Regions from separate parts of the Exiguobacterium sp. s95 genome, predicted to be linked through region 1. Evidence: predicted binding sites of a transcription regulator. Region 1 holds the regulator's gene; each other region holds the start of a gene.
What was found. Region 1 encodes Rex, which represses fermentation and respiration genes when NADH is low (regulators of the CRP and FNR family bind a similar motif). Its sites were predicted from a motif close to TTGTGAAATATTTCACAA; they were not measured.
Positions count from the first base shown of each region.

Region 2: KNP99_RS11090 (formate/nitrite transporter family protein) is a predicted target of Rex. The motif match lies at 6,127-6,144, and genes of this name have one in related genera.
Region 3: pflB (formate C-acetyltransferase) is a predicted target of Rex. The motif match lies at 6,242-6,259, and genes of this name have one in related genera.
Region 4: adhE (bifunctional acetaldehyde-CoA/alcohol dehydrogenase) is a predicted target of Rex. The motif match lies at 1,964-1,981, and genes of this name have one in related genera.

Region 1 covers NZ_JACSMM010000009.1:8,896-16,736, reverse strand. The annotation lists gene KNP99_RS12690 (FecCD family ABC transporter permease) at 1-932, shown strand, start outside; gene KNP99_RS12685 (FecCD family ABC transporter permease) at 929-1,936, shown strand; gene KNP99_RS12680 (hypothetical protein) at 2,033-2,518, opposite strand; gene KNP99_RS12675 (hypothetical protein) at 2,533-3,009, opposite strand; gene KNP99_RS12670 (hypothetical protein) at 3,036-3,503, opposite strand; gene KNP99_RS12665 (hypothetical protein) at 3,508-3,987, opposite strand; gene KNP99_RS12660 (hypothetical protein) at 4,089-4,247, opposite strand; tRNA gene KNP99_RS12655 (tRNA-Ala) at 4,419-4,491, opposite strand; gene tatC (twin-arginine translocase subunit TatC) at 4,599-5,378, opposite strand; gene KNP99_RS12645 (twin-arginine translocase TatA/TatE family subunit) at 5,386-5,589, opposite strand; gene KNP99_RS12640 (redox-sensing transcriptional repressor Rex) at 5,589-6,248, opposite strand; gene KNP99_RS12635 (ABC-F family ATP-binding cassette domain-containing protein) at 6,417-7,841, shown strand, end outside.
Region 2 covers NZ_JACSMM010000006.1:109,516-117,356, reverse strand. The annotation lists gene KNP99_RS11125 (hypothetical protein) at 1-539, opposite strand, end outside; gene KNP99_RS11120 (hypothetical protein) at 654-1,013, opposite strand; gene KNP99_RS11115 (GNAT family N-acetyltransferase) at 1,189-1,641, opposite strand; gene KNP99_RS11110 (GNAT family N-acetyltransferase) at 1,667-2,182, opposite strand; gene murB (UDP-N-acetylmuramate dehydrogenase) at 2,482-3,393, shown strand; gene KNP99_RS11100 (aminopeptidase) at 3,478-4,701, opposite strand; gene KNP99_RS11095 (DUF1232 domain-containing protein) at 4,800-5,219, shown strand; gene KNP99_RS11090 (formate/nitrite transporter family protein) at 5,269-6,105, opposite strand; gene KNP99_RS11085 (hypothetical protein) at 6,295-6,906, opposite strand; gene KNP99_RS11080 (YitT family protein) at 7,039-7,841, shown strand, end outside.
Region 3 covers NZ_JACSMM010000010.1:53,359-61,199, reverse strand. The annotation lists gene rsgA (ribosome small subunit-dependent GTPase A) at 1-1,032, shown strand, start outside; gene abc-f (ribosomal protection-like ABC-F family protein) at 1,205-2,881, opposite strand; gene pflA (pyruvate formate-lyase-activating protein) at 3,154-3,873, opposite strand; gene pflB (formate C-acetyltransferase) at 3,898-6,147, opposite strand; gene KNP99_RS13510 (hypothetical protein) at 6,495-6,926, shown strand; gene KNP99_RS13505 (DEAD/DEAH box helicase) at 6,955-7,841, shown strand, end outside.
Region 4 covers NZ_JACSMM010000001.1:159,674-167,514, reverse strand. The annotation lists gene adhE (bifunctional acetaldehyde-CoA/alcohol dehydrogenase) at 1-1,819, opposite strand, end outside; gene KNP99_RS00855 (beta-class carbonic anhydrase) at 2,152-2,703, shown strand; gene KNP99_RS00850 (Na+/H+ antiporter family protein) at 2,846-4,168, shown strand; gene uptA (undecaprenyl phosphate transporter UptA) at 4,273-4,866, shown strand; gene KNP99_RS00840 (hypothetical protein) at 4,922-5,797, shown strand; gene KNP99_RS00835 (ABC transporter permease) at 5,849-6,616, opposite strand; gene KNP99_RS00830 (ATP-binding cassette domain-containing protein) at 6,618-7,541, opposite strand; gene KNP99_RS00825 (transporter substrate-binding domain-containing protein) at 7,656-7,841, opposite strand, start outside.

The DNA.
Region 1 (7,841 bases):
GGATCTCGATGACGTTCGGTGCCGCCGACACGACGATACGTGAGGTCTGGAACGCTTTGACGTTCGGTCCCTTGAACGGTAAAGCAAAAATCATTCAGGAAATCCGGTTACCGCGCGAAGTCGCTGCGATGCTGGTCGGGGCTGCACTCGGTGTCTCCGGTGCGATCATGCAGGCGATGACACGTAATCCCCTTGCCGATCCCGGACTGCTTGGGCTGACAGCAGGCGCGAACGCGGCCCTTGCTCTTGCGCTCGTCTTCATTCCCGGTATCAATTACTACGGCATCATGCTCGCGTGTTTCCTTGGAGCAGCAGCCGGTGCCCTACTTGTCTTCGGGATCGGTGCCTCAAAACGTGGCGGGTTTTCACCACTTCGAATCGTCCTCGCCGGGGCCGCGATTTCTGCTTTTTTATACGCAATCGCAGAAGGGGTCGGCATTTACTTCAAAATCGCTCAAGACGTCTCGCAATGGACATCCGGCGGGCTGATTGGAACGACCTGGGGGCAACTGCAAATCATCACCCCCGTCATCTTGATCGGCATCGCGATTGCGATGATCTACTCACGTCAATTAACGATTTTAAGCTTATCAGAAGAAGTCGCACTCGGGCTCGGGCAAAACATCACCCGGATTAAAGGTGTACTCTACGTCGTCGTCATCCTGCTCGCCGGGGCCGCCGTTGCTTTAGTCGGTAACATGGCATTCATCGGCTTGATGATTCCGCACATCGTCCGCGCAATCGTCGGCACCGATTACCGCTTCATCCTCCCGATGACCGCCGTCTTCGGTGCAACGTTCATGTTACTCGCGGACACGATTGGCCGGACGCTGTATGCTCCATACGAAACACCGGTCGTTGCGATCGTCTCGATGCTCGGGCTGCCGTTCTTCTTACTCATCGTCCGCAAAGGAGGTCGTGCGTTCTCATGATTGAAACATCGCTCCGCCGCCGTCAGCGGTTGATCTTTATCGTCTTTAGTCTGTTATTGCTCGGAACGATCATCATCAGTATCGGGCTTGGGCCCGCCTCCCTCTCGTACGACCGGCTTCTGCCGACACTGTTCGGTCAAGGCTCGTTCAAAGAAGAGTTTGTTTTGTTCTCACTCCGCCTGCCGCGGATTTTAATCACGGTACTCGCCGGCATGGCACTCGCCTTATCCGGTGCGATTCTTCAGGGCATCACCCGCAACGAACTCGCAGATCCCGGCATCATCGGTATCAATACAGGTGCTGGTGTCGCCATCGCCGCCTTCTTCCTTTACTTCCCGGTCGATGTCGGTGCGTTCATCTATGGGTTACCGGTTGCTGCCTTCATCGGGGCATTGATCACAGCGATTGCCATTTATGCCTTATCGTATGACCGTGTCCGTGGTCTGCAACCGATTCGTCTGATTTTGACCGGGGTCGGATTCTCGATGGCGTTATCCGGCATCATGGTCGTCCTGATTTCATCCGCGCGCCGTGAGAAGGTCGACTTCATCGCCAAATGGCTCGCCGGGAACATCTGGGGAACGGACTGGACATTCGTCTACGCGTTATTGCCTTGGCTGCTTATTCTCGTACCGTTTACGTTTTATAAGGCAAACAAACTCAATCTGCTGGCGCTGAATGAACCGGTTGCGATCGGCGTCGGCGTCGCGATTGAAAAGGAGCGCATCCAACTGTTACTCGCCGCTGTCGCACTCGCTGCATCCGCCGTTTCTGTAACAGGCGGGATCGCCTTCATCGGTTTGATGGCGCCCCATATCGCGCGCGCCCTCGTCGGTCCAAGGCATCAACTGTTCTTACCGATCGCCGTTTTGATTGGCGGATGGTTACTCGTCCTCGCCGATACGATTGGTCGGAACGTCGCTGACCCGCAAGGCATCCCGGCAGGAATCGTCGTTGCGATCATCGGTGCTCCTTACTTCATTTATTTGCTGTCAAAAAAATAACCTCTACATGATGCGGTCACAACTAAAAACGCAAGAAGTAGGCGAATCCGGAATCCGCCGCCTTCTTGCGTTTTTTTGTTGCTCTAAGATGACCAGTCAATATTTGATTCGTTTTTCTTCCCGTTCCGCCCGGATCAATTCCTGTTCTGATAAGTGTGTCGGATCGAGTCGTTTAATCCGTTTATCGACAATTCGGTCCAATGACAGCACCGTTAGGAAAAAGACAAGGAACGGTCCGATGTATTCGGGACGCGCTACGTAGGGCGTGATGATTTGCCCCAGGACGACGACCAGTACTTCGATGATACTGATCAATATATACGGTAGTCCGAGATGATCCCAGGCCTCAAGCCCGTCAAACCGCTTCTTGAAATAGCGGTACTTCAGGAATCGGACGATCCATTGATAGGACAACAAAGGGACTAACAAAAAATACTGAAACGATGATTCTGTCAGATGCCAATCGTCTGTTAAAAAGAGAAATACAAACAATACCAGTCCAAACAAGACCGTTTGAATGTAACGTGCCTGTTTTGAAAATCGGATATAATCCATTTTCCGCTCGCGTTGCATGCTCTCCATCGTCTGCCTCCTCGTTACATCCCGATTCCTTCGCCCGTCGGATGACGGTGTTCGATTCCTTTTCGGTCCGGTGTCTCAAGCAAATCCATTTTATCGAGCTTCGTTACCGTCCGGTCCGTCCAATTTTGAAATTGCAGCATCCCTGAAATCCACAACATTAGCGGAAACAGATAGCCCCACTGTCCAAGGTGCGGGGCGACAACTGCGGCACCCGCAATAAAGACCGCTTCGAGTAAAGTGATCCCACCAAACATTAGACTGACTGATCGCGCCTGTACCTTCGACCGAACTAACAGAACGGATTGGATCACTCGCTGCATGCCATTATAGGCGAGTAACGGCGTAAGAATCAAAAATCCAACTGCTGAATCCGTCAGGTGCCCGCTTCCGGAGAAGAACAGCACCGCAAAAAATACGCCCGCAATTACATACGTCCGGATTTGCCGGCTGATTTTTGTCCATTTTTGATACGTGCTTAAAGTGTTTCTCATCCGTTCACTCCTCTTGTGTGTTTCGCTTACTTACGGTAACGCTCAATCTCACGCATCGTGACGAATGCCGGATCCAGTTGTTTCGCTTGTTTGTTCAATTGGGACACAATCAAATAGGCGACGATGATCGACACAAGAAAGACCGTAAAAGAAATACCGGCGTATTGTGGAAAAACAGTCCCCACATAAAGTGTAAGGATCGGGATGAACGAACCGATCATCGACACACGTGCCACTTTCAAGACCGTCTTTTTATAGACGTCCTTCGCGAGGCGTTGCTTTAAAATCCGCAGACGAATGATTTCTCTAAGTGCGTTAGCCAAACAGAATACCGTAATCGCAAATAAGGAGAACAGCCCTGTTTCCCGAAAACCCGGGATGAACCAACCAGCAAGCGCAAGCAGCAGAACCGGAACCGGCACCAGATGCTGAATCCTTTTTAATGGCGGTCCCAGTAATTTCAACCGTGTATTTTTTTCAATCAATGTACTCACCCTGTCACTCCTCCACTTCTTTAACATTCGCATGAATTTCTTTATCACTGACGAAGTCGGGATCGCCTGACCGGGCAATCTTTTTAAACAACCAGTCCGTTATGTAATAGACCGGTGCGAGGATGATCAGCATCCAAAGGGCAATTTTCCAGATCGACATCTCTTTCGTCTCAAGTATCACGGTGTACAGCGAACCGTACAGGACGAATTGAGTCCCGAGCCACAGCAACGATTGGTTCGTCACTTGGTCGCTTGAGAGATAGCGCGCCAGGATTTTTCGTTTTTCGAGTCGAAACGGGAGATCAAACACGAGAAAGACAAGCGGTAACAGACTCAAATACATGGTCGTGCTGAAGATTTCCGTGAATGTGCCGATTGTCGCCATCAAGGCAGCGATGACCCAACTCTTATTCTGCAATTGATTTTTTTCGATATAAGCAACCGTCAACGCCTGTAATCGTTCCTCTCGGAGCGTTTGTTCCATCCTGAAATGCCCTCCCTCGTTTCAACTGTCTATACTGTCATATACTTACAGTTTACCAGTTATGTTTCAAAAAAAAAGAAACTTCCTTAAAAAAGGAGTTTCTAGGCTGAAACTTGAATGATGAGATAGATGACGCTATACGCAACAATTGCTAACGGAATCAGTGCCACACCAATCAACCAACCGTTCTTATCACGGATTCCGAGATACAGAACAAGACAGCCGACGATGAAGGCAATTAACGTCGTAAATGGATTCATAATGCTTCCCCCTCTTGATTACCTATTAAGAAATTTCCCATTCCCTCAAAAGGATAAACACAGAAAACGACTTCAATCGGTTCATCAACATTATCCAGGCTGTAAGCTTCTGTTTTGCCGCCACCACTATAACAAAAAACACCACTCGGCAAATGCCAAGTGATGTACATATGGAGACTATCGGGCTCGAACCGACGACCTTTTGGCTGCCAGCCAAACGCTCTCCCAGCTGAGCTAAGCCCCCTCATATTCTTGTAATCAGTATAAACCATATCGATTCACTTTTTCAATATAAAAAGAGCGCTTCCAAACAAAAACCTCTCCGTCGCCGAAACGACCGAGAGGAGACTGTTACTTATTCAACTCACGCATCAAATCCGCTTGCCGTTCAAGCTCCGCCTGTTGCTCAAGAATCAGTACTTTTTTGTACGTCCGGGCTGAAATCATGATGCTGATTTCATAGAGGACGAACAACGGTACCGAAATCATCAGATGTGACGTCACATCCGGTGGTGAGATTAAAGCCGCGATGACAAACAGCGCAAAGTACGCATATTTCCGATTTTTCCGCATGAACAATGGCGTCACGAGTCCAAGACGAGTCAAGAACATCGTCACGACCGGCAATTGGAACAAGATACCGAACGGAATCGTCAGCCGGATTAAGAAACTGAAATAGTTTTCGACCCCGATGACTTGCTCGATGCCGAGCTCTTGCCCAAGTTCCGTCGATACTTTGAGTAGAAACGGAAGTAACCAAAAATAAGAGAACGCGATTCCGGACAAAAATAAGAAAAACGTGACCGGAATATACGTCAAGGTCGCTTTCTGTTCCTGTTCGAATAAACCGGGTCGGATGAACGCCCATAGCTGGTACATCCAAAATGGTGAAGCCAGGACGACCGCGATGATGAACGCTAAATTCAAGTACAACATCAGGGGATCGGCCACATTAAAGGCATTCAATCCGATGCCGAGCTCTTTCAAGTCTGACTGCAGAAAACGCACGAGCGGTCGGACGAGCGGAAAGGCCGCGGCGAACAAGACGACGACGATGATGAGTGACCAGACGATCCGCTTGCGCAACTCGTCTAGATGCGATGTCACACTCTGTTCTTGATCAATCGCCATAATTTAATCACTTCTCTTTCGATTCATCCTTTTTGTCTTTATCATCGTCCATGATGCCGTTTGTCGCACTCTTGAACTCTTTTAACGTCTGACCGGCAGCACGACCGAGCTCCGGTAACTTTTTCGGCCCGAAGATGATTAAGGCGACGGCACCGATTAAGGCGATGCTTCCTGGTCCAATACCGAGTGTGAACGGGATTAAGTTTTCCATTATGATTTCACTCCTTCAGCTGATTGCGAATAATGCTTCATGAAATAAACTAGTGACTGCAACTCGATCGACAAATCGATGTGATGGACCCGAACATGGGCCGGTACGTTCAACCGCGCCGGTGTAAAGTTCAGAATTCCGGTCACACCATACTCAACTAACTCATCCGCTACTGACTGTGCGAACTGGGATGGGACCGTCAAGATGGCGACATCAACCTTGTTCGCTTCGATTTGCTCTTTCATGTCAGAGACATGATAGATAGGAACGTCTTGCGTCGTTGTTCCGACCTTGTTTTCGTCCGCATCAAACGCAACGACTATCCGAGTACTATTATTCTTTAAAAAGTTATAATTTGCAAACGCCGTTCCGAGATGTCCGACCCCGACAAGTGCCACATTCGTGACTTCATCCTGATTCAGTGTCTTTCGGAAAAACGTCAATAGATGTTGTACGTTGTAACCGTATCCTTTTTTCCCTAACGCCCCAAAGTAGGAAAAATCGCGGCGGATCGTCGCTGAATCGACTTTGACCGCTTCACTGAGCTCTGCTGAAGAGACGCGCAGCTTGCCTGAGTTATAAAGACTCTGAATGAAACGATAATATAACGGCAGTCGTTTCGCCGTCGCTTGTGGTATTTTTGTGTCTGGCCCATTCATACTGCAGTTCCCCCTTCGACCACGTTCTGACGTGGCACCCAAATCAATGCAAAGAATTCTATTCTCTTTGATTGTAAACCACTTCACATAGACTAACAAATAATATATTCCACGGGACTCCTGCGTTTTTTTCATGATAGACTAAAGGGTGGAAGGATGGATGTTTTTATGATTCTCTTACAAGTGAACCAACTATCAAAATCATTCGGTGTTGAGCCGATTTTAGACAATATTAAACTCGAAGTGCAGGAGCGGGACCGGATTGCGCTCGTCGGACGAAATGGTGCCGGAAAATCAACACTTTTAAAAATCATCGCCGGAGAGCTCAGTCATGACTCTGGTGAGATCATGAAGAGTAAGGAAGTGAAAATCGGTTACCTCGCCCAGGACAGTGGTCTTGAGTCGAATGAAACGATTTGGAATGAAATGTTGACCGTGTTCGAGCATCTGCAAGAGCAGGAACGTTCGCTCCGTCGGATGGAGATTGAGATGGGGATGGACCATATCTTGAATGATGCTGTTGCTTACGACCGTCTGTTGAAAACATACGATCAGGCACAACATGACTTCTCGGACGCCGGCGGTTACCAGTTCGAAGCCAACATCCGCTCCGTCCTGCACGGGATGCGTTTTTATCCGGACGATTATTCACGCCGGATCCAGACGCTATCCGGTGGACAACGGACGCGACTCGCACTGGCGAAGATGTTGCTCCAGGCACCTGAGCTGTTGATTCTTGACGAGCCGACGAACCACCTCGACATCGATACACTCTCTTGGCTCGAAAGTTATCTGGCTGGTTACCGTGGAGCGGTCTTGATCGTCTCCCATGACCGTTACTTCCTCGACCAGGTCGTCAACGTCGTCTATGAATTGTCACGGAACGTCTGCCGGAAGTTTACCGGCAACTACACGAAGTACTTGGAACAAAAGGCAGCACTGTATGAACAAGAGATGAAGCAGTTCGAACAGCAACAGGAAGACATCGCGAAGATGCAAGACTTCATCCAGCGTAACATCGCACGGGCGACGACGACGAAACGCGCACAAAGCGTCCGCAAACGTCTTGAAAAAGTCGACCGGATTGATCGTCCGGATGGGGATGAACGCAGCACCGTTCTGTCGTTCCCGATTGAAAAACAAAGTGGGAACGATGTGTTACAAGTCACGCAACTCGCGGTCGGCTATGAAGAAGCCGTCTCAAAAGGCATCACGTTCCGCTTACAACGCGGCGAATCCCTCGCCCTCGTTGGTCCGAACGGAATCGGAAAATCAACGTTACTGAAAGTTCTTGTCAACCGGATTAAACCGTTATTCGGTGAACATCGTTTCGGGACCGGCGTTTCCGTCGGCTACTACGATCAGGAGCAGGCCGAGCTCAACGACCGCAACCGGGTCATCGATGAAATTTGGAACGAGTGGCCGTTGATGCGGGAACAACAAGTCCGGTCCGTCCTCGGTCAATTCCTGTTCAGTGGTGATGATGTCTTTAAACTTGTCCACGAATTATCCGGCGGCGAGCGCGGACGCCTCGCCCTCGCGAAGTTAAAATTACGCAAAACGAACGTCCTCATTCTCGATGAGCCGACCAAT
Region 2 (7,841 bases), on a different contig from region 1:
GTAAAAAATTCTAGGCTTCGTACGTCCATTTCGTCTTCTAAATCAAGCAACAAATAGAGATCAAGCATATTAATCACGTGCGTTTCTAAAAAACGATCACTCCGTTGCAAGGATGTCGTGTAGTCTAAATCAAGACCAGCCTCTATCGCCAATTGAAAAAGTTCATGATTGATTGCACTGTATAGACCGACTGGAAATGCTAGCGGTTGACGGACAATTGAACGATGTCCATCAAGCTCTTTTAATTGATTGAGATCTACACCATGTTGTACCAACAAACGGAAAAAGAGCGTTCTATCTTGTATCGCCCCCAACTTAAGTAACAGACGATCGAGTTCAATGACTGGTTGGTTCGTATCAAGCGCTAGCGCCAAGTGCTCTGATGACTCTAAGTCAAAAGCTCGCTTCACGAAATTTAAAGCGACCCGTTCTTGTTCGGACAACTCAGCATTGTAATACTCAAAATCTTTTCGATTCAATTCTTTAAATGCACGCACTGCCTGACCAACTGCCTCATTTTTCACAAATCGTTTCATCATCGGTTTGCCCCCCTGAATACTGCTTCTCTTCGTAGTGTACGCAATATTATCTTTTCTTGAAAGCCAAAAAAATCCTGATGCCTTCCTCACAATAAGGAAATCCACCAGGATCTATCAATTCTCGCCTACTTTTAAAGGCATCGATCGAAAAATCTCATCTTGCTTTCCGACTTTTTCGACACTCGTTCCAATTGAACCGCTATATTCAATTGTCTGTTCCGGCTGAATGAACTCATAAGTAATGGCCGGTTCTCCACGCAATCGAACCTGGATTACCTGTCGATGTTGCAGGGAAAACGAGGCCTTCACTTCTAAAAATGATGCTTCACTGATTCCATGATGTTTTTCAAGCATCGTCTTTAACTGCTTTTCTGAGTTCTGTTGGCTGCTTTGAAGCTCTGCGTAAGAAATTCCGACCGCAAAAGATAAAAGTCCAATCAGACTTAACGCGAGAATGACCAGTACTTTTTTCATAGACTGATTCACCTCCGAATGAAATTCGTTCTGCTCTCATCATCGGTTCACTCCGCTATTTTTTGAAGTATTTCTCGAAAATAAGCGTTTCCTCATGTCTACAACCATTGGGACGACAAGGGAGAGACGTCTTCCCAACCTAGATGAGAACTTTAGTTGCTAGGTAAAGGAACATTCAATACTCTTCTTTAAGCGATAAATGCATATCAAGGTGTGGAATTCCATCCTCCAGATACACATCAGATGTCTCTTCAAACCCAAACGATGCATAAAACTTTTTTAGATGGGCCTGGGCCTGCAAATAAATCCCTGTTTCTTCTTGTGTCCGGATGTGTTCGATTGCTTCATTCATCAAGCGACGTGCAATACCGTGCGACCGAAAATCAGCGTGGACGGCGACACGACCAATCGCTACAGCACCTGATTGATTTTTAGGGAGTACTCGAAGGCAACCGATTAACTGCTGATCTGCATAGGCAAGTGCATGAATCGCCTCCTGATCACGATTATCGAGCTCTGAATAGGCACATTCCTGCTCAACGACAAAAATATCAGTTCTTAATTTTAATAACTGATAAAGCGTCAAGGCACCAAGCTGATTAAACCGAATAAATTCTGTATGATACATGAATTACACTCCTCTGCTTTAATGTTCAGCCTCTAAATAGACGGGTTAGTCTGCATGAATAGACGACGACGGGTATCCCTTTAAAGACCGTTTCTTTTTCCCAACCCAATCCGTTGGCGCGAGCCACCTTTTGAGAAGAATGATTTTCTGGATGAATGATTGAAATCAGACGATCGTTTCCACGTTCAAATGCCTCACGCATCAGACGTTTCGCTGCTTCACGCCCGTATCCGACTTTCCAGTGCTTCGGCTTTAACCAATATCCGACTTCAAGTTCTTCTACTCCGTCGACTTCTTGTAGGATGAGTCCTGCAAAACCGATTGGTTCCTCATCCTCTTTTTTTTCAATCAGCAAAAACCCCGTCTGACGATCATCTTCATACCGCTCGAATTGTTGGTCGAACCATAAACGGGCCTCCGTCTCATCCAATGAAACACCACCGTTAATATACTGCATCACCAATTCATTTTGAACGAGTTCTTTATAAAAGTCGAAATCTTCCTGAGAAAAAGGTCGCATTCTCAAACGTTCGCTCTCCATATCGATTCCCCTCCTAATTTTCCGAACATCCTTCTATATACGTATTTATAATTCCCCCTTTTCTAACCGATTCATACCCTAAATCCTTATTTTGTCTTGTTCACCTTTCGAAATTCGGAATTCCAGATATATATTTTCATTACTAAGCGATGACAGTTTTCGGATAAACCTTGCATTTTTCGTGTCAACTCTGTATTTTGGGAACTATGTGCTAAACATCAATTACGTAATTAGTGTAAAATATATTTTGAGCGTACTTTCGCTGAATGGAATTCATAAAAAAAGGACTGAGAACTTATATGACTGAACAGTTGTTGACTGGGCTTTACGAGGGATTAAACGAAGACTCTGTATTAGTGAATGAACCGTTAAAATATCATACGTATACGAAAATGGGAGGAATTGCCGACCTTTTCATCATTCCTTCTTCTTACGAAGAAACAGCTTTTGCTGTTCGCTATGCTTATGAGAACGATCTCCCATTGACATTACTCGGTAATGGATCGAACCTCGTCGTACGTGATGGCGGGATTCGTGGCATCGTCTTATCATTTGAAAAATTAACGGATATTTCGGTCGAAGAACATGAGCTCGTCGCACAAAGCGGCGCGGCCATCATCCAAGCCTCACGCGTCGCTTATGATCATGCATTGAGTGGTCTCGAGTTTGCCTGTGGAATCCCCGGCACAGTCGGTGGTGCTCTTATCATGAATGCTGGTGCGTATGGAGGGGAAGTCAAAGATTGTCTTCAGAGCGCGACGGTTTTAACACGCCAAGGTGAGCTGTTAAACATCACACGCGACGAACTCGAACTTGGATACCGGACAAGCTGTTTCGCTAAAAAAGAATATATCATTCTCGAAGGACGTTTTTCTTTGACGGAGGGGGATCCTGTTCTCATCAAGGAAGTCATGGACGATTTGACGAATAAGCGTGAAACGAAGCAACCCCTCGAATACCCTTCTTGCGGCAGTGTCTTTAAGCGCCCTGAAGGATATTTCGCCGGAAAGTTAATCCAGGACAGCGGACTTCAAGGGACACGAATTGGTGGAGCGGAAGTCTCACAAAAACATGCCGGTTTCATCGTCAATATCGAAAATGCAACGGCGACTGATTACATTTCGCTTATTCACCACGTTCAAGAAACGGTGCAGGATAAATTCGGGATTCTCCTCGAGACCGAAGTAAAAATCATCGGTGAAGAACTTTAATACGAATACTTTCCTTAAACACAAAAAAGTAACAGGAACGGATACCCGTTCCTGTTACTTTTTTAGCCTCCATTCGGCTCATCCTTAAATTGACCAGTTGCCGTTACGCATTAACGCTTCGCGTGTACCGTCTGCTAATTCGCCATCGATTGCCATATCTGCTGAGCCAATCATGAAATCAACATGCGTCATCGAATCATTCGCCCCTTGCTCGGCTAATTCTTCATTCGATAAACTTGGTCCATTCTCAAGGCACGTCGAGTAGGCACGACCAATCGCGAGGTGACATGAGGCATTCTCATCGAACAACGTATTATAGAACAAGATGCCCGAGTCAGAGATTGGTGAATGGTGCGGCACGAGAGCTACTTCTCCGAGATAACGTGCTCCTTCGTCGAGCGAAATCAACTCATCTAATGCCGCTTGACCCTGTTTCGCTTCTGCTTTGACGATTTTCCCATCTTCAAACCAAAGCGTAAAGCCATCAATCAAGTTTCCGCTGTAGCTGAGTGGCTTCGTACTCGAGACATGACCGTTGACTCCTGTCTTCTTCGGTAACGTAAAGACCTCCTCCGTCGGAAGGTTCGCGATGAAATCAACACCGTCCGCATTCGGTCCACCACCACCGAGCCATACATGACGCTCTGGTAACTCGATCGATAATTCCGTCCCTGGTGCCGAGTAATGAAGTGTTTTATATTTTTTCTCCGTCAAGAATGTCGCTTTCGTACGGAGATTGTGATCATGTTTCTCCCATGCAGCGACTGGATCTGCTTGATCGACACGAGTTGCCTTTAAAATCGCTTCCCATAGCTCTTCTACAGCGTTTTCCGAGTCCGGGAATACCTTAGCCGCCCAAGCATCTGAAGGTGCAGCAACGACACACCAGCTTACATTGTCGCTCATGACGAATTTACGCCAATTGGCTAGTGCAACTCCTGCTGCTTTATTCGCGCGCGCGATACGACTCGACTCGACTCCGTTTAAAAGATCTGGATCTTCACTGACGACAGATAAGAAGGCTGTCTTTTCATCAGCTAACTGATCGAACCGTGCTTTTAACCACTCTGGAAATGCGTCAAACGAATCTTCCGGTGCATCGAAATAACGGATTTTCGTCATTTCATCATCTGACCATTGCACGTAAACGTTCGATGCGCCTACTTCGTAAGCAACACGTGTAATTTCACGAACAAGTGGTGCATTTTCGATGCCAGCACGAATTTCTAGTTGCTGACCGGATTGCAAATTGATTCCTGTACGTACAGCGAGTGCTGCATACTTTTTGAGTTGTTCTTGAGTCGGCATTATGTAATCCCCTTTCGTCTCTTACTCTTATTTTCACGAAAGAGTTGCAATTTTGCAAGAAATAAGGTGAAACTAGGTGTAGAGAAGGAGTGTTGAACATGGAATTCGTACCAGGAGATTTTAAATCCGCTTACACATATTTCCACCGTCAGGCATTGGCGTTAGTCGGAGATCACAAAGCACAGGAAGATTTATTGATTCGAGGAGAAGTTGGCTTAGCACATTTAACAAAAGATATCGCTTCAGAAGAAGGGTCTGATATCGAACGTGAAGCAGAACTCGTGCTGTATTTCCAACTTAAACAGTTACTTGAGATGTTACGTGCCCTTTATCAAAAACGTTTTTCGATGAAGGAAGAACAAGAACAATTATTATTGACGGCTGTGCTCTATTTTACTTCCCCAGTCGATGCACTACCTGACGAAAATGTTCTCGGTCTGTTCGATGATGCTCAAATCGTCGAATCGATCTATGAAGAACTCGCAGCAGATGTCGATCGCTTCCAACATCTCGAATAAAGAAAAAGGTAAGGGAGGCGGGAAAACCCGTCGCTACCTTACCTTTTCTTTATGCTTTTTTTTTCGTCGCGATGTTGATTGTCGCAGCTTGTTGTTTTGATTGATCCACTTCTAGCTTTTCTTTATTCAACCACGTGTAAACCATTCCCATGAAGAGTGCTCCACCGATGATGTTACCGAAGAGAGCAGGAATTAAGTTATGGATTGCTCCGGCAAATGAAATCGCCTCTGGGTGAGGTACGACAAGCGCGATTGAGAACAATGCCATATTGGCAATGACATGGTCAAAACCTGATGCGAAGAAGACAGCAACTAAAACCATCATCATCATGATTTGTGCCAATTCATTTTTCATGTTTTTCGGAATGAAAATCGCTAAACAAACCATCCAGTTACAGAAGATTGCTCGCGTAAAAATTTCCCATGTCGAGTGATGGATTTTCGATTCAGAGACAGCGAACAACCAGTTGTTTGCGCCTAACTCTTGAATGATTCCAGTTTGCGAAAAGAGTAACGCGAAGGCAAGTCCTCCGAGACCATTACCAATCAAACAAATCGTCCATACTTTAAACGTATCCATTTTTGTAGTGTATCCACGCATCGTCGCCGTAGTAAAATACATCGTATTTCCTGTAAACAGTTCTGCACCGCCGTAGACAATTAAGACAAGCGCAACACCAAAAGTTAATCCACCGACGAGCGTCATCGCAGCCGATTCATTTAGATAAAGTCCGTTGATTGCTTTGAGTGTAAATATGATAGCAAAACCGATGAATACCCCAGCAAGCATGGCACGAACTAAATATTCGAGTGGACGCATTTGTAGCATTTTAGTTGATTTAACCGCTTTATTTCTTAGCCCTTCTAATGCTTCTACTTCATTCATTGTAGAAACCTCGCTTTCTTCTTGTTCAACACTTCACAATGTTTGTTCACTTATTATCATACTTCCATCTTATAAGATGTTCAACCCCTGCCTACCCCTTATTTAAGGTTTTTACGAAAGAATGACATGTAAACGATACCATTGTGTCAAGTTTGTGAAAAAAGCTTTTTCTTGCTAGATACAACTACTTTACGGGTATATTTTGAGTTGTGAACGGAAGTATTCTAGAAAGGATTTTCGTCTTGATTCAACTAATACATAGTCGTCAATAACTACACGATTAAAGCGGTTAGTGGACGTCGAAGCTCGCTCAATATCGCGTGGTGTATACCCTTCAAAATCATTACGCGTGATTTTAATTTGAAGGATTGATACAGGATCCGTATATTGAATTTCAACTGTCATTACATTAGGAATCGCTAAAAAAAGAGCCAGCGTATGGTGCATGACGAGTTGCGAAAATCGACTTTTGATAAAAGAGGGTGTAGACGGATCAATCCATTCATGATTTGTCCCGACCCATTCTTTTCTGGATTTACCCGTCACTTCATAACGTAAGGAGACGGTAGTCCCTTCAATCTTTACTTGTTTAAGTGCGTCTGAAAATGGAAATCGTTCAATAAATCCTGTCATTGCATTTGTATTTGTAACCGATGTTCCGACATATCTGGTGACCAGTGCTCCATCACGCCACTTATTGTCAGGGGATTCCCTCGAGTAATGCAACATAAAAACGGAACCTGCGCTTAATCCAATGAGCGCACAGCATAAAAATAAAAGGATTTTTTTCAATTCACTCAATTCCTTTCGACCCGCGTCACATTTTTTTTACGATATTTTTCAGTTGAGGGGTTGAATTTAATGCTATATAGGCGTACTCTTGCAGGCAGATACTTTACAAAGGAGGAGCATGAGGATTTCTCATCAATCACAATGAAGACTAAACAAACGAGCAAGAAAAAACGAACAGAAAAAATCAGTTTCCTTTTAATCGGTACACTTCTTTACTCCCTTTATATCAGCCTTTTATTATCTCCAAATGACATTGGATCTGGCGGCATCATGGGAATCACACTTATTTTCCAAGAGTTGTTCAATACGCCTATCGGACTGACCCAACTTGTCTTGAATATCCCGCTTTTCTTACTTGGTTTTCGCTTCTTAAGAAAACGATTCATGCTACTTTCAGGAATTATCGTCCTTATTTCTTCATTTTTAATTGATTGGATTCCAACACAAGTGGTTCCTGAGTCATTAAACGATCCTCTCGTCGCCTCCATTTTTGCAGGGTTAGTTTCCGGACTCGCAATGGCATTAATCTTCTTTGGCGGCGCTTCGACAGGTGGACTCGACATCCTCGGAAAGTTCTTTTATGCCCGCTTTCATAACTGGCCGCTCCCGCGTATTTTTTTAATGCAGGATTTAGTGATCTATATCTTAGTTTGGCTAGTCTTCGACTTAAAACATGTTATGTATGCATTAATTATGAGCTTCGTTCGCGCCAAGGCGTTGCAAACGGTCTATAGTTTTTACTCTGCTTCTAAACAATGTATTATCATTTGTGAAAAAGCAGATGAAATCAACGACGTCATCACAAAAGAACTTGGTCGTGGTGTCACGATTCTCGATGCGCGCGGTGGCTATTCCAACCGGACAAAGAAGATGGTTTATGTCGTCGTACAGAATAATGAAATCGTTCGTCTTCAGGAAATTGTTTCTTCTGTCGAACCTAATGC
Region 3 (7,841 bases), on a different contig from region 1:
CCACCTGCACATGAGGCAGGAGAACATGAAAATTTAGGACGGATCACTGCAGTCTTTCAAAAACAGTATCGTGTCATGACGGCTGCTGGCGAGACGCTTAGTGAATTATCTGGAAAGATGCGCTTTGAGGCATTGACGAAAGCAGATCTTCCCGCAGTAGGGGATTGGATCATCCAGACAGAGCGAGAAGCGGGATTAGGACGGATTGAGCAAGTTCTTCCGCGGACCTCACAATTCTCAAGAAAAGCAGCGGGTACGGAAGTCGAAGAACAAATCATTTGTGCGAATGTTGACGTAGCTTTGCTCGTCATGGCATTCGGTCACGATTTTAATGTCCGGCGGCTGGAACGTTATTTAACGGTCGCCTGGGAAGCTGGCGTCAAGCCGATCATTGTTTTGACGAAACGAAGTCTGATGGAATCCGTCGAGTCCGAGTTGGCTGAGATTGAAGGAATTGCCTTCGGGACACCTTATGTTGCGATTGATTCGTTGACCGGTGACGGGTTGGAAAGTCTTCGAGATGTTCTCGAACCACGTGAGACGATTGTCCTCGTCGGTTCATCCGGTGTCGGGAAATCGACACTCGTTAATGTGTTAGCAGAGGAACAGTTGATGGAAACAGGTGGCGTGCGAGAAGACGATCAACGCGGACGGCATACGACGACGCACCGTGAACTCAAACGATTAGCGAACGGTCTGTTGCTCGTCGACACACCGGGTATGCGTGAACTGGGACTATGGGACGGAAGTGACGGTCTGACTTCGACTTTTTCTGATGTCGAGTCGCTCGCTGAAAACTGTCGTTTCCGGGATTGCCAACATGGCAATGAACCCGGGTGTCGAGTCCGCCAAGTATTGGAAGATGGAAGTCTTCCGCACGAACGCTGGGAAAGTTATCTGAAGCTGCAACGGGAAATTGCCTATGCTGAACGGAAGCAAAGTGTAGCGCTACAAGCTGCCGAAAAAGAAAAGTGGAAGAAGATTCAGAAAAACGCGCAGGCACATACAAAATTAAAGTATCAAAAAAGATAAGTAAACGAAACGCCGATGTTCCCCTTCTTTACAGGGAATCATCAGCGTTTTTTTCGTTCGCGGTAATTAGATACGCATGTGGGAGGCGCATGGAAAAGTACCGTATTTCTTTTTAAGTTAGCATGCTTTTATCATCGTGCTAAAAATCAGTTCGTGATGTGACTTCCGTCAATTACACATCAAAGTCGATTTCACCGGTCAGTTCATTCAAACGCCGTAAGTCAGCCCGGATTCCATCCGAATCAGAAGCACGTTGTTCCCGTAAAGCCTTTGTTCCGACAGGATGGACTGTGAAGTCACCGGTCAAGGAAATCGTTCGGTTTGATAAACGATCGGTAAAATAACGGTCATGGGAAACAAACAGCAACTCACCGGGAAAAACTTCGAGTGCCGCTTCGATTTGTTCCCGTGTCGCAAGATCAAGATAATTCGTCGGTTCGTCGAGGATGAGTAAATGCGCGCCGGAAAAATAGAGACGTAAAAAGGCGATCCTGCATTTCTCGCCCATACTCGCTTCAGCGATTGGTTTATAGACGGTCTCCCGCCGAAATAAAAAGCACGCGAGTAGTGTCCGGGCATCTGTTTCCGAAATCTCGCTCGTCTCAAGCAAGGCATCAAGTAGTGTGCCGGTATTCGGTAAGGTGGATAGAACTTGAGAAAAGTAACCGACTTTTAAAGTCGGGTGCCGTTTGATGATACCGGCAGATGGCACCAATTCTCCAAGTAAAAGACGTAATAACGTCGTTTTCCCAGAACCGTTTCGACCAATCAACGCGATTCGATCGCCACGCTGGATGGAGAACGACACATCCTGAAAGAGCCGGCGATGCGGATAGTCGAATGAGAGAGCATCGACTGAAACGAGACGTTTCGCTAAAAAATGTTCTCCTTCGAATCTGACATGGACGTGGGACGGCGTTTCCGGTTTTTTGACCCGGTGTTCCAGTAGGCGTTCGAGCTGATTTTCTTTTGCTTTGACTTTTGTCGCATGTTTTGCAGCCTTTTTTTTCGCGTACGGATCTCGTTCACTTGCACTAGCCGTCGCTTTTTGATGCCAATTTTGATATTGACCAATCATCCGGGTGAGTTCTTTTCGTGTTCGTTCTTGCTTCTCATATTGATGCCACTGTGCAGTCCGTTCTTGTTCCTTTAACGTACGGTAAATCTCATAGTTTCCTTCGTAACGTGCCGCTCCTGCTTCAGTCAATTCAATGACGGCGTCAGCCGTCGCATCGATAAAGGCACGCTCATGTGAAACATAGAGCATCGTCGTCTTCGTTTGACGCGTCCACACGACGAGCCACTCGAGTGTGTCTTCATCTAAATGGTTGGTCGGTTCATCAAGCAGGATGAAGTCCGGTTTCTTCAACAGTAGACATGCAAGTTGAATCCGGGTCTGTTCGCCGCCGCTCAGTGTGTTCAAAGGCTGAAACCAAAGAGATTGCTCGAGTTGAACTTCTTTCAGGACACGTCTCGCATCGGCTTCGAGCGTGAAGGCATCTGCGTCAACGGCAGCCTGGTAGTCGGCCACGGCTTCAGTGGTTAAGGCACGTTCACGTAAGTCGTAACGGGTTACATCCGCCTGTTCGACGATTTGAATTGCTACACTTGTCGAGGGTTCGATTTGTTGGGCTAAGAGCCCGATCCGGTCATACGTGCGATGGATTGTTCCGGTCGTCGGGATGATTTCTTTTAGGATGGCGCGCAAGAGCGTCGTTTTTCCAACGCCGTTCGGTCCGACCAAGGCGACGTGTTCGCCGTCGCGGATGGAGAACGTGACATCGTGGAAAAGACACTGCCCGGCAAAATCGATTTGTAAATCATGGATGGATAATACTTCAGTTGGCATAAGCTCAGCTCCCTTTGTTTCATTTCGGTTGAGATGAAATGAAAACACACCATCCTGAGCGTACGGATGGTGTGCGGGAGTGCAATTCAAAGAAGGTATCCACCTGAAATAGGGATATACCGAAATTGAGCAGACTCGTAGCGTCAGTCATCCGCAAGCGATTGCGAAAGTGATGAGTTCATTCATCATTAGACGTTAGCGAGTGATTGCTTCATTTCGGTATTGTACCTCCGTTTCATAGACTATGTGTTCAGTCTATCAAGTCACATCAATCATGACAAGTACGAGTTGAGTAAATCTTGCGCGGCAAACGTTTCCTCCGCGGTAGGCGGTAAGACATCTTTTAGCGCATATTCGAGCCCGAGTGCCTCCCATTTATAGACACCTAATTGGTGGTAGGGGAGGACTTCAACCCGTTCGACATTTCCGAGTGTTCGAATGAATTCACCTGTTTGGCGTAAAAACGTTTCCGTCATCGTCACGCCGGGGACAAGGACATGGCGAATCCAGACGGGAATGTTTCGTTCTGCGAGCAATTTTGCGAAGGTTAGTGTATTGACGTTACTTCGCCCGGTCAAAATCCGGCACGTCGCATCATCGATGTGCTTGATATCGAGTAAGACGAGATCTGTATATTCCAGGATTTGATCCAGGTTTTTCGGGACGACCGAACCTGCTGTATCGATGACGGTATGCAAGCCGTTTCGTTTTGCTTCACGCAGCGAGGCTTCTAAAAACTCGGGTTGAGCCAACGGTTCGCCACCGGAGAAGGTCACCCCTCCACCCGTTGCGTCAAAGAAGGAACGATAGCTGTTCGCTTCTTTGATGATTTCTTTAGGTGTTACTTTTCGGCCACAACCGAATTCCCAGGTGTCCGCATTGTGGCAATATTGGCAGCGTAGTGGGCAGCCTTGCGTAAAGACGATGAAACGAATACCGGGACCATCGACAGTCCCACAAGATTCGACAGAGTGAACCGTCCCGTAAGTCATAGTGATCAAGTCCTTTCAGAAAAGTTAAAGTGCACCGTGGAATGTACGGTTGATGACATCGATTTGTTGTTCGCGTGTCAACTTAATGAAGTTGACGGCATAACCCGATACACGAATCGTCAACTGTGGATAAAGTTCAGGATGCTCCATTGCATCGAGTAAAGTGGCGCGATCGAACACGTTGACGTTTAAGTGATGACCACGGGTAGTCGTACCGCCCATATAGCCGTCAAGTAGACCGACTGTATTGTTGATACGTGTTGTTTCATCTTTTCCGAGTGCTTTCGGAACGATTGAGAACGTGTAGGAAATACCATCTAAGGCATGCTCATAAGGTAATTTGCCGACAGAAGTCAACGCAGCGACTGCACCACGTGTGTCACGTCCGTGCATTGGATTTGCTCCCGGTGCGAACGGTTCGCCAGCGCGACGACCATCGGGTGTATTCCCGGTTTTTTTACCGTACACGACGTTTGACGTGATCGTCAGAACAGATTGGGTTGGTAAAGCATCACGATACGTTGGATGTTTCCGGATTTTTTCCATAAAGAGTTCGACGAGATCGACGGCCATTTGATCGACACGATCATCGTTATTTCCGAATTTCGGGAAATCGCCTTCGATTTTAAAGTCGACTGTAATGCCATCCGTATCTCGGATTGGTGTGACTTTAGCATAACGAATCGCTGACAGACTATCGGCGACAACGGATAATCCGGCAATCCCACAAGCCATCGTCCGTAAAATTTCAGGATCGTGGAGTGCCATTTCAATGCGCTCATAACTATATTTATCATGCATGAAGTGAATGACATTCAGTGTATTGACATAGAGCTCAGCTAACCAATCCAATTGTTTATCATAGGCGGCCATGACGGTTTCATAATCGAGCACGTCATCTAAAATCAAGTCGGAAGGAGGGGCGACTTGAATTTTGAGTTTTTCGTCGACGCCACCGTTCAACGTGTAGAGTAAGGCTTTTGCTAAGTTCGCCCGGGCGCCGAAGAATTGCATTTGTTTACCGATTTTCATTGCTGAGACACAACAAGCAATCCCGTAATCATCACCATAAATCGGAAGCATCAAGTCATCATTTTCATATTGGATCGAACTAGACAGGATGGACATCTTCGCACAAAATTCTTTGAAACCACGTGGAAGTTTTGGTGACCATAAAACGGTTAAGTTCGGTTCAGGTGCCGGACCGAGGTTGACGAGTGTCTGCAAGAAGCGGAACGAACTTTTTGTGACGTTCGAGCGACCGTCTTCACTCATGCCGCCGATTGATTCTGTTACCCACGTCGGGTCACCGGAAAAGAGTTCGTTGTAATCGGGTGTCCGAAGAAACTTGACGATGCGAAGTTTCATCACAAAGTGGTCGACAAGTTCTTGCGCGCTCTCTTCTGTCAACCGACCCGTTTGCAAGTCACGTTCGATATAAATATCAAGGAAGGTCGAAACGCGACCGAGCGACATCGCTGCTCCGTTTTGTTCTTTGATTGCTGCGAGATAAGCAAGATAGACCCACTGGAATGCTTCTTGGGCCGTTTCAGCTGGTCGTGATAAGTCACATGTGTAACGTTTACCGAGTTCTGTCAGTTCATGAAGGGCGCGGAGTTGTTCGTTCATCTCCTCGCGATCACGAATCATCGCTTCTGATAAAAATCCACCGTGTGCTTTCAAATCCGCTTTTCTTGCAGCAATGAGGTGAGCTGTTCCATAAAGGGCGACGCGACGGTAATCACCGATGATCCGTCCGCGACCGTACGCATCAGGAAGTCCAGTGATGATACCGGCTTTACGGGCAGCACGCATTTCGGGCGTATACGCATCGAAAACCCCTTGATTATGCGTTTTACGGTACTCGCTAAAAATCTGTGTAACAGTGTCATCTGATTTAAAACCATACGCTTCTAAGGCATCATTGACCATTCGGATACCACCGTTCGGATGAATCGAACGTTTGAATGGTTCATCGGTCTGTAGACCAACGATTTTTTCGAGTTCAGGATTGAGGTAACCTGGACCGTGCGAAAGAATTGAAGATGGAGTTGCAGCATCAACGGCATAGACACCACCACGAATTCGTTCTTCTTCTGTTAACTGCATGATTTGTTGCCATAACGTGTTGGTTGCATCGGTCGGACCGGCGAGGAACTGATCGTCTCCTGTGTATTCTGAGCGATTGCGCCGGATGAAATCAGCGACATCAATCTTTTCCATCCATTCTCCACCTTCGAATCGTTGCCATGCTTGTGTTTTTTCAAGTAACATCATCAACACTCCTTCATTAGTAAGGTCAGCGGTTCTTAATACATCTCTTATGTGAATAGTGTAACAAACAATTCGGGATAGAGGTTTTACGTATATGTGAATCTTTTAACAAATGTAAAAGTGTTGCTATGACTTACTTCACAGTAAATTGTATCAGTCAGTGTCCCGTGTTCAAAAAACAGAAAACGACTGCTGTGAAAGGATTTTTCTGTAGCTGTATCATTAATTTGTAGTGGAATGGATAGAGACAGAAGCTAGTGTGATAAAAGTCACGCGGCGCTACCTTGTATTTTTAGGACGTATCGTTGACAATGAAAAAGGGAATATAGAACGTGGAGGTGGAGTGAATGGAGTTTTCGCCATTAAAAGAGCAAGCAGACTATCGAACAGGGGACTGGGTTTCCCTAAAAGTATCAACTGAAGGAACAGAACGGATCGGGATGATCACCGAGTTTGAAGACGACGGGTTTTGGCTCCGGTTTGAAGACGATTTTGATTTCGAGGACTTTATCGGTTACGACCAGAAGTACCTCGCACGATTAGTTCGACGCCCAATCGATGTCAGAGCAACTTATCCTGTACTTGCTGGTTTCGAAACACTTGCTGTTGAGCTGCAAGATCGAATGGCGCAAGGTTTCGAAGTGTTAAGTGCAGATCAACAAAATGAGACAGAAATCGTTTTTCATATTCGGTTAATCGATTCTGGAAATGAATATACACAGACGTTACGCGGTATTAAAACTGAAACCGATGATCGTTTCGAATATGTAACAGAATGATAGACAAGAGAGTAGGAGAAGATACGTTATGAATTTTACTAAACCTTTTATTAATGAAGCGTGGGAACGAGCACGCTTTGAACAAATGATGCCCGTCCAAGAACAAGCCATTCCTCTAATCCGTGAGGGTAAAGATGTCTTAGTCGAAGCGCCGACAGGAACTGGGAAAACGCTCGCTTATGTCATTCCAGCCCTCGAGCGCATCGATCCGAATGAACCACACGTTCAAGTCGCGATTACGGCACCGACACGAGAACTGGTCATGCAAATTCATCAAGTCATCCAATTATTTGCCCAAGGAAGCGGGATTAAGTCAGGTGCGTTCATCGGTGGCGTTGAATTAAAACGTCAATATGAGCGTCTCAAGAAAAAACCACAAATTATTGTTGGGACACCAGGACGCTTAGTTGAGTTGATTGATTCAAAAAAGTTGAAGATGCATAAAGTAAAATTGATTGTTTTAGATGAGGCTGATCAAATCTACGAAAGTGGAATGAGTGCATCAGCGACGCGCATCGCGAACAGTGCGCTTCGTGACCGCCAGTTAGCACTCGTTTCAGCAACATTGCCTGAACGGACAGCAGCATGGGGACGGACACTTTCGAATGATCCAGAAGTCATCCGAGTTGAACGGACGGAGACGACGCAAGTCAAGTTCGGTTACATCGAAACATCTCGTCGTCTGAAACCGGAAATGTTACGTCGTTTGTCTAATATGCAACAGGTCAAAGTGTTGACGTTCATAAACAACCGTTCTTTCCTCGGTCCGTTAAACGGTGAATTAAGCAAGTTTTCGCTGAAATACCGGATTTTAGATGCCGAAAAAGGGAAAAGAGAACGGATGGAGACGTTACGTTCATATAAACGGGGAGAGTTTCCGTTACTCGTCACGACAGGGCTTGCTGCACGCGGTCT
Region 4 (7,841 bases), on a different contig from region 1:
CAGATCCTGTTCCGGACGTCGTCGGAATCGCGACGAACTTCGCTTTGTTACCGAGCGCCGGGAATTTATAGGCCCGTTTCCGGATATCGAGGAACTTTTGACGTAAGTTCGAGAACGTTTCGTTCGGTTGCTCGTAGAAGAGCCACATGCCTTTCGCTGCATCCATCGCTGATCCGCCACCGAGGGCGATGATCAAGTCCGGTTTGAAGTCGCGCATCGCTTGCGCTCCTGTCTGAACCGTTGCAACCGATGGATCCGGTTCGACTTGGTCGAAGATCCGGTAGCTGACGCCTGCCGGTAAGTTGCGGATGACTTTATCCGCGTAGCCGAACTCGACCATCGCTTGATCGGTGACGATCAACGCACGTGAGACATCTTGAATCGATTTCAAGTATTGGACTGAATTTTTTTCAAAGAAAATCTTTTCCGGTACTTTGAACCACTGCATGTTCACGCGTCGTCTCGCCACCTTCTTGACATTGAGTAGATGTTTCGCCGTTACGTTTTCAGAGACGGAGTTTTTCCCGTAAGAGCCGCAACCGAGTGTCAGTGATGGTGTCAATTCGTTATACAGATCACCAATCCCACCGTGTGCTGACGGGCTGTTGACGAGAATCCGGCAGGCTTTCATCCGCATTCCGAATGTCGTCATCAAGTCGTCATTCGTCGTGTGGATGACTGCCGTATGACCGAGGCCACCGATTTCAAGCATCCGTTCAGCGACATGGAACGCATCTTCCGTTGACTGGACGCTATACGCACCAAGGACAGGGCTTAGTTTTTCGTGTGAGAGTGGTTCTTCTGAGCCGACTTTTTCAAGTTCTGCGACGAGCATGACGGTGTTGCTCGGGACGTCGATGCCGGCTTTTGCTGCGATCCATGTTGCCGGTTTCCCGACGATGTCAGCATTGACGGCACATGTATCGGTTTTGATGACGAGCGCTTCGAGACGTTTTTTCTCATCTGCTGTACAGAAGTAGCAACCGAGTGCTTCCATCTCCGCCCGGACTTCCGCGTAGATTTCCTGATCGATGATGACCGCTTGCTCCGATGCACAAATCATGCCGTTATCAAACGTTTTGGAGAGGACAAGGTCACTGACGGCACGTTTGATTTTCGCTGTTTTTTCGATGTAACACGGGACGTTCCCTGGTCCGACACCGAGTGCCGGTTTTCCTGTTGAATAGGCTGATTTGACCATGCCGGCTCCGCCGGTCGCAAGGACCATCGCGATATCCGTGTGGTTCATCAAGACTTTTGTTGCTTCGAGTGACGGTTGTTCGACCCACTGGATACAGTCACGCGGTGCGCCCGCTTTGACGGCAGCATCACGTAATGTTTTCGCTGCTTCGAGTGAGCAGTTTTGCGCTGACGGGTGGAAGGCGAAGATGATCGGGTTTCGTGTTTTAATCGCGATCAACGCTTTGAACATCGTCGTTGATGTCGGATTCGTCACAGGTGTGACGCCACAGACGACACCGACCGGTTCTGCGATATATGTTAGTCCGTTTTGAACATCTTCTTCTAAGATGCCGACCGTTTTTTCTTCACGGAGACTGTTATAGATATATTCTGTCGCAAACATATTTTTAATCATTTTATCTTCAAAGACACCACGTCCTGTTTCTTCTACGGCGAGTCGTGCCAGTTCAACGTGACGTTCGAGACCGGCAAGCGCCATGTCACGGACGATCGTATCGATTTTCTCTTGATCAAATGTTAATAATTCTTGTAATGCGGTTTGACCTTTTGCGACGATTTTATTGATTGTTTGTTCGACAGGTGATACGTCTTGTTTGATTTTTTCTTTGACAGCCATGTTTGGTTTCCTCCCTATTTTGGAACGAATCTGAGTCTGCATTTCCTTACTAGATGTTAGGAATGCCAAGCTGATATTCAATAGTTTGTGCTTTCCTTCACAAATCAATCATACCGCCTTTTTGATGATTTGTGCATGACCATCCTGTGAACTATTTCACATCATTGAAAACGTTCTCATTCTCAAAAGGTGTTGTCGGACAAGGCATCCTTTTTGAATCCCTCGCCTGTGACTTTTCTCACAGGACCTGTTTTCTTTGCTTGTCTGACGGACGAAACATCGTGTAATCTATTAAAAGATACATATTTATTTGTTTTGAAGGAGGAAGTTTCATGACAATCGTCAACCAAATGCTTGCGTTCAACGAACAATTCGTCGAAGAAAAACAATACGAACAATTCATCTCGGATAAATTCCCCGATAAAAAGGTCGTGATCTTAACGTGTATGGATGCCCGCTTGACGGAACTCCTCCCGCACGCGCTCGGTCTAAAAAACGGCGATGCGAAGATCATTAAAAATGCAGGGGCCGTTCTGTCACACCCATTCGGTTCCGTCATGCGCTCGATCCTCGTCGCCTTGTACGCACTCGGTGCAGAAGAAGTCATCGTCATCGGTCACCACGACTGCGGCATGAGTACGATCGATCCGGCAAACATGATTGCCGAGATGGAAGGACGTGGCATCAATCCGCAAGTCTTGCAGACACTCGAAGCCTCCGGCGTTGACTTGAAGCAATGGTTACGCGGATTCACGTCAGTCGAAGAAAACGTCGGCCATTCCGTCGGTCTGATTAAAAACCATCCATTGTTACCACCGGGCACGAACGTCCATGGACTCGTCATCGACCCCGGGACAGGGAAACTCGACCGCGTCGATTGCTAAACTTGTCCTTATATAGTAGAAAGAAGGTACGACCGACACCGGTCGTGCCTTTTTATGTTTTTTTCTTGACAGCAAAAAGAACGGTCTGTATGATACTTTAGTATAGTACAGTGATACCAAAAGAAAGCGTGGTTTTATAGTTATGTTCAATGCTGTTGTTTTAGCCGTTATCCTTTTATTTGTCTTAGCCATCTTCCGTGTCCACATCGTCCTCGCGATGGTCATCAGCGCTCTCGCCGGTGGTTTACTCGGCGGTCTTGGTTTAACGAAAACGATCGAAAGTTTCTCAGGCGGTCTTGGAGCCGGCGCAGAAATTGCCCTCAGTTATGCCTTGCTTGGTGCGTTCGCCGTCGCCCTGTCGAAAACAGGTTTGCCGGACGCCCTCGCACATAGCTTGATTGCTCGCTCAAAAGGAAGTGCCGATGCGACGTCGGTCAAGAAGTTAAAAGGGTTCATCATGTTCGCGATTTTATTACTCGCAATCAGTTCACAAAACGTCTTGCCGATTCACATCGCCTTCATTCCGATCATCATCCCGCCGTTACTCGGTCTGTTTAATGATTTGAAAATTGACCGGCGCCGGATGGCCATCATCATGACGTTTGGTCTCGTCACACCGTATATGTTTTTACCAATCGGTTTCGGTGATATCTATCTCAATCAGATTCTGTTACCGAACTTACAAGAAAACGGGATGGACACCGCTGGCGCATCAGTCATCAAAGCGATGGCGATTCCGGCGCTCGGGATGTTGTTCGGATTGTTACTCGGTTTATACAATTACCGGAAACCGCGTGAATATGAGATGCGGAACATCGCACCGGACGATTACGAGATTCCTGTCGTCACGAAATCCAAATTATTACTGAGTTCAATTGTCGTCATCGCGACGCTCGTCGTCCAATTGACGACGGAATCGATGATCATCGCCGCGACGACCGGCCTCCTGCTCTTCCTCGTGTTACGACTCGTCCGCTTCAGCGAAGCAGACGATGTCATCACACGCGGTATGCGGATGATGTCGTTCATCGGATTCGTCATGATTTCAGCGAATGGCTTCTCAAACGTTTTACGTGAGACAGGTGATATCGAACCACTCGTTGAAAACTCAAAATCGTTAATGGGGGATTCGCAGCTCGTCGCTGCCTTCGTCATGTTATCGATCGGACTTCTCGTCACGGTCGGAATCGGTTCAAGTTTCTCGACGATTCCGGTCATCGCCGCCATTTTCGTCCCGCTTTGCATCCAGTATGGATTCAGTCTCGAGGCGACGATTGCCATCATCGGTACAGCCGGTGCACTCGGTGACGCCGGTAGTCCGGCAAGTGATTCGACACTCGGACCGACGAGCGGATTGAATGCTGACGGACAACACGATCACATGCGTGAAACGGTCATTCCGACATTTTTACACTACAACTTACCATTACTGATTTTCGGTACAATCGCTGCCGTCATTCTTTAATGAAGAAATCATCTCGTTTTAACGACGGGATGATTTTTTTCTTTCCATTTTGCGTGGACTTCTCTAAAATGAAGGGATGAAGTGCAATTAAAGGAGTGTGGAACGTGTTATCTAGCGTCGTCAATACCGTCTTACTATATTTAGCCGACTTAGGTTATTTCGGAATCGCGCTTGGCTTGATGATTGAAATCATCCCGAGTGAGATCGTCTTATCCTATGGTGGGTTCATGATTTCTCAAGGGACGATCGGCTGGCCACTCGCTATCGTCGCCGCCGTCATCGGTGGATTGTTCTCGCAATTGTTTTTGTACTGGTTCGCCCGCTACGGCGGTCGTCCCCTCATCTTGAAGTACGGAAAATATGTATTGATTACGGAACACCATCTTGATCTCGCGGAACGTTGGTTCGTCAAATACGGACAAGGTGTCATCTTCGGGGCACGGTTCATCCCCGTCGTCCGCCATGCGATTTCCATTCCGGCAGGTCTCGCCAAAATGGATCAAACAAAGTTCTCAATCTACACGATTCTCGCAATCATCCCGTGGTCGATTTTATTTCTCTATCTCGGTGAGACACTCGGAACGAACTGGCGCTCGATTAAAGGCGTCGCCGCTCCCTATACGAACGGCATCTTAATCGCAGCGGTCGTCATGATCGTCTTGTACGTCGCCCTCAAGAAACGCCAACGTACGACGTAATCCGTTTACAGCCTGTCCTACTGCGACAGGCTTTTTTTAAAAGGAGTGATTTCTATTGGAGACATCAAAAACCGTAACCATGCATCTGGATCGTGTCACTGCCTCACATATCCGTGGAACGCATATCGCGACGGGACTGACGATTGCCGGTCATATTCTACTCGTCGAACAAATCTACGATGAAAAACGGCACCGTCCTTTCTTGCATGTCCATCGGATTCATGACCAGTGGCGCAATACGATCATCATCGCCCAGGAAGACGTTGAATTCAGTTATGTCGAATCGTTTTCCGACGGACGGATCCTGCTCGTCGCCTCGCGTTGTGATGACGATGTCGACGGATCATGGTTACCAAATGCTTTTATTTACGATCAAGTCGGCCATCTGATTAACAGTTATTGTCTAGACGACGGAATTCAAAATGTCCAAGTCGATGAGCGTGACCACATTTGGGTCAGTTATTTCGATGAAGGCGTCTTTGCTGACGCCGCGACCAATTCAGTTGGGTCGTTCGGCCTCGTCGCTTTTAACGACCAGGGGAAAGTCGTCTTTAAAAATCGCGACTATCCCATCGATGACTGTTATGCAATGAACGTCTCGTCTGCGAATGATGTCTGGTTCTTTTATTACTCCGACTACCGGATCGTTCAACTGCAAGGAGGAACGAGTCAGGCGTTCCACGCACCGAAACGGCCGTTCACAGATTTTGCTATTTATAAGGACTATCTCGTCTCGACGGATAATACGCAGACCCACGTCTTACAGCAACAAGGAAAACGGTATGTCGAGCAAGGACGTATGTCCTTCATGTCGGAGCAGGATGAACGCTTGTCCGGAACCATCAAGATGCGAAAGAATCAAATTGTGTTGACGACAGATACACGTCTTTATACAGGAAAATTAAATGATTTAAGTTTCAGAACAGTATAAAACACCTCGAATTCGAACAGTTTTTTTTGTTCGAATTCGAGGTGTTTTTCATTATTTTTTGAGTGCTCCCCGCGCGTTGAGTGCCGCAAACACAACCATCGCAAGACTGAGAACAGCCGCGACAAGCACCCCTTGCGTATAGACACTCCAGTCAATCGTCTCACGTAGCAAAACGGCCCGCATCCCTTCCATGATGTAGGTCGTCGGGTTGACCGTCGCAGCAATCTTTAACCATTCCGCCTCAATCAATTCTTTCGGGACGAATGTCGTCGATAGGAAAATCAACGGGAAGAACAACAATGTTCCGGCTTGCGCCGCCTGTGCATTGCGTGTTTTCAAGGCGACTCCGACCGAATAGCCGGCAAAGGCGAGTCCGAAGCCGAGCGCAAGGATGATCGTCAAGAAAAATCCGGCGGCTCCGGCTGGAATCGATAATCCGAGTAAAAAGCCCATGCTGAAGATTAACAACGTCTGGACGAACAACTGTAACATCCCGGCAAGCATCGGTCCAAGGACGATGGCTGTCCGCGAAACCGGCGTCAACAGCAAACGTGCGAAGTAACCGCTCTCGATATCTTTGACGAGCGCCTGCCCGGCACCCCCTGCCCCGCCGACTGCACCAGAGACGATTGAGACCGGCAAGATGAAGTTCAAGTAATCAACGCCGCCGAACTGGGGCAGACTCGAGATGCCGGATAATCCGCTCGTATAGACGAGCAGGAAAAAGACGCTGATGATTAAATTCGGGATGAATGAGAACGGATTCCGTAACGTCACGAGTAAACTGCGTTTTGTCAAAATCAAGGTTTCCCGCCACATGTCACTTGTCCTCCTTATACGCTTGACCGGTCAACTGAATGAAAACATCATCGAGTGACGGCTGTTTGACGGCAAGCGATCGTGCTGTCAGCTGATGGTCATCCAAATAGCGGACGACTTGTTTGAGCGTCTCTGTTCCATCCGACGGCAGGAGAACGGTCTCTTTTTCAATCCGTCCCGAAAATGCCGCTCGAAACGCTTCACTGGCGGATTCGTCTTCAAGGACAACTTCAATTCGTTCAGCTCCGTTCATCGCTTTCAGTTCTGCCGCTGTTCCTTCGGCGATCAACTTACCGTCATTGATGATCGCGATCCGGTCCGCCAGCTGATCCGCTTCTTCCAAGTATTGTGTCGTCAAGAAAATCGTCGTCCCGTATTCTTCATTCAAGCGCCGGACTTCCGTCCAAATCTGTAACCGGCTTGCCGGATCAAGACCCGTCGTCGGTTCATCGAGAAACAGGACGGTCGGTTGGTGAACGAGCGTCAGTGCCAAGTCGAGCCGCCGCTTCATCCCGCCGGAATACGTACCGGACCGGCGTTTGCCATCTGCTGCTAAACCAACAAGCTCCAATAATTCATGGGCTCGTTCGACTGCTTTCTCTTCGGAAAAACCAAACAATTTACCTTGCAGTACGAGCAACTCCTGCCCCGTCAAATCATTATCGATACCAGTTTCCTGCAGAGCGACGCCGATCTGGAGCCGGACGTTTTTTTGATCGCGTTCGATGTCGTATTGATTAATCGTCGCGTGACCGGACGAGACGGCAATCAACGTCGTCAGCATTTGAACCGTCGTCGACTTGCCGGCACCGTTCGGTCCAAGAAAAGCAAAAATCTCTCCTTTTTTTACGTGAAACGATATCTGGTCGACTACTTTTTTCCCGTTGTACTCCTTCGTCAACTGCTCTACTTCAATCACGGTCATCCGTCCTTTCTGCACTAAGACCATCTTTACGTTGCTTCATTACCTTTACCCCCTTTTCCTTGTTTGCACAACAACGGGCAAACCCCAAATGGATTTGCCCGTTGTTTTGATTCGTTATACCACGTCGTGTGCGACCGAAGCGACACACCACTTGTCTTTTAATTGCGCAATCCGTTGTTTTCCTTCATAGGAATTCATCCAAAGATTCATGACATCCAGGACTTCCGTTTGCCGATCTTGAATGAGATAACTTTTTTCGGCCGGAATCCATTTTTCCTTAATTTTCGGGGCACCTAACCG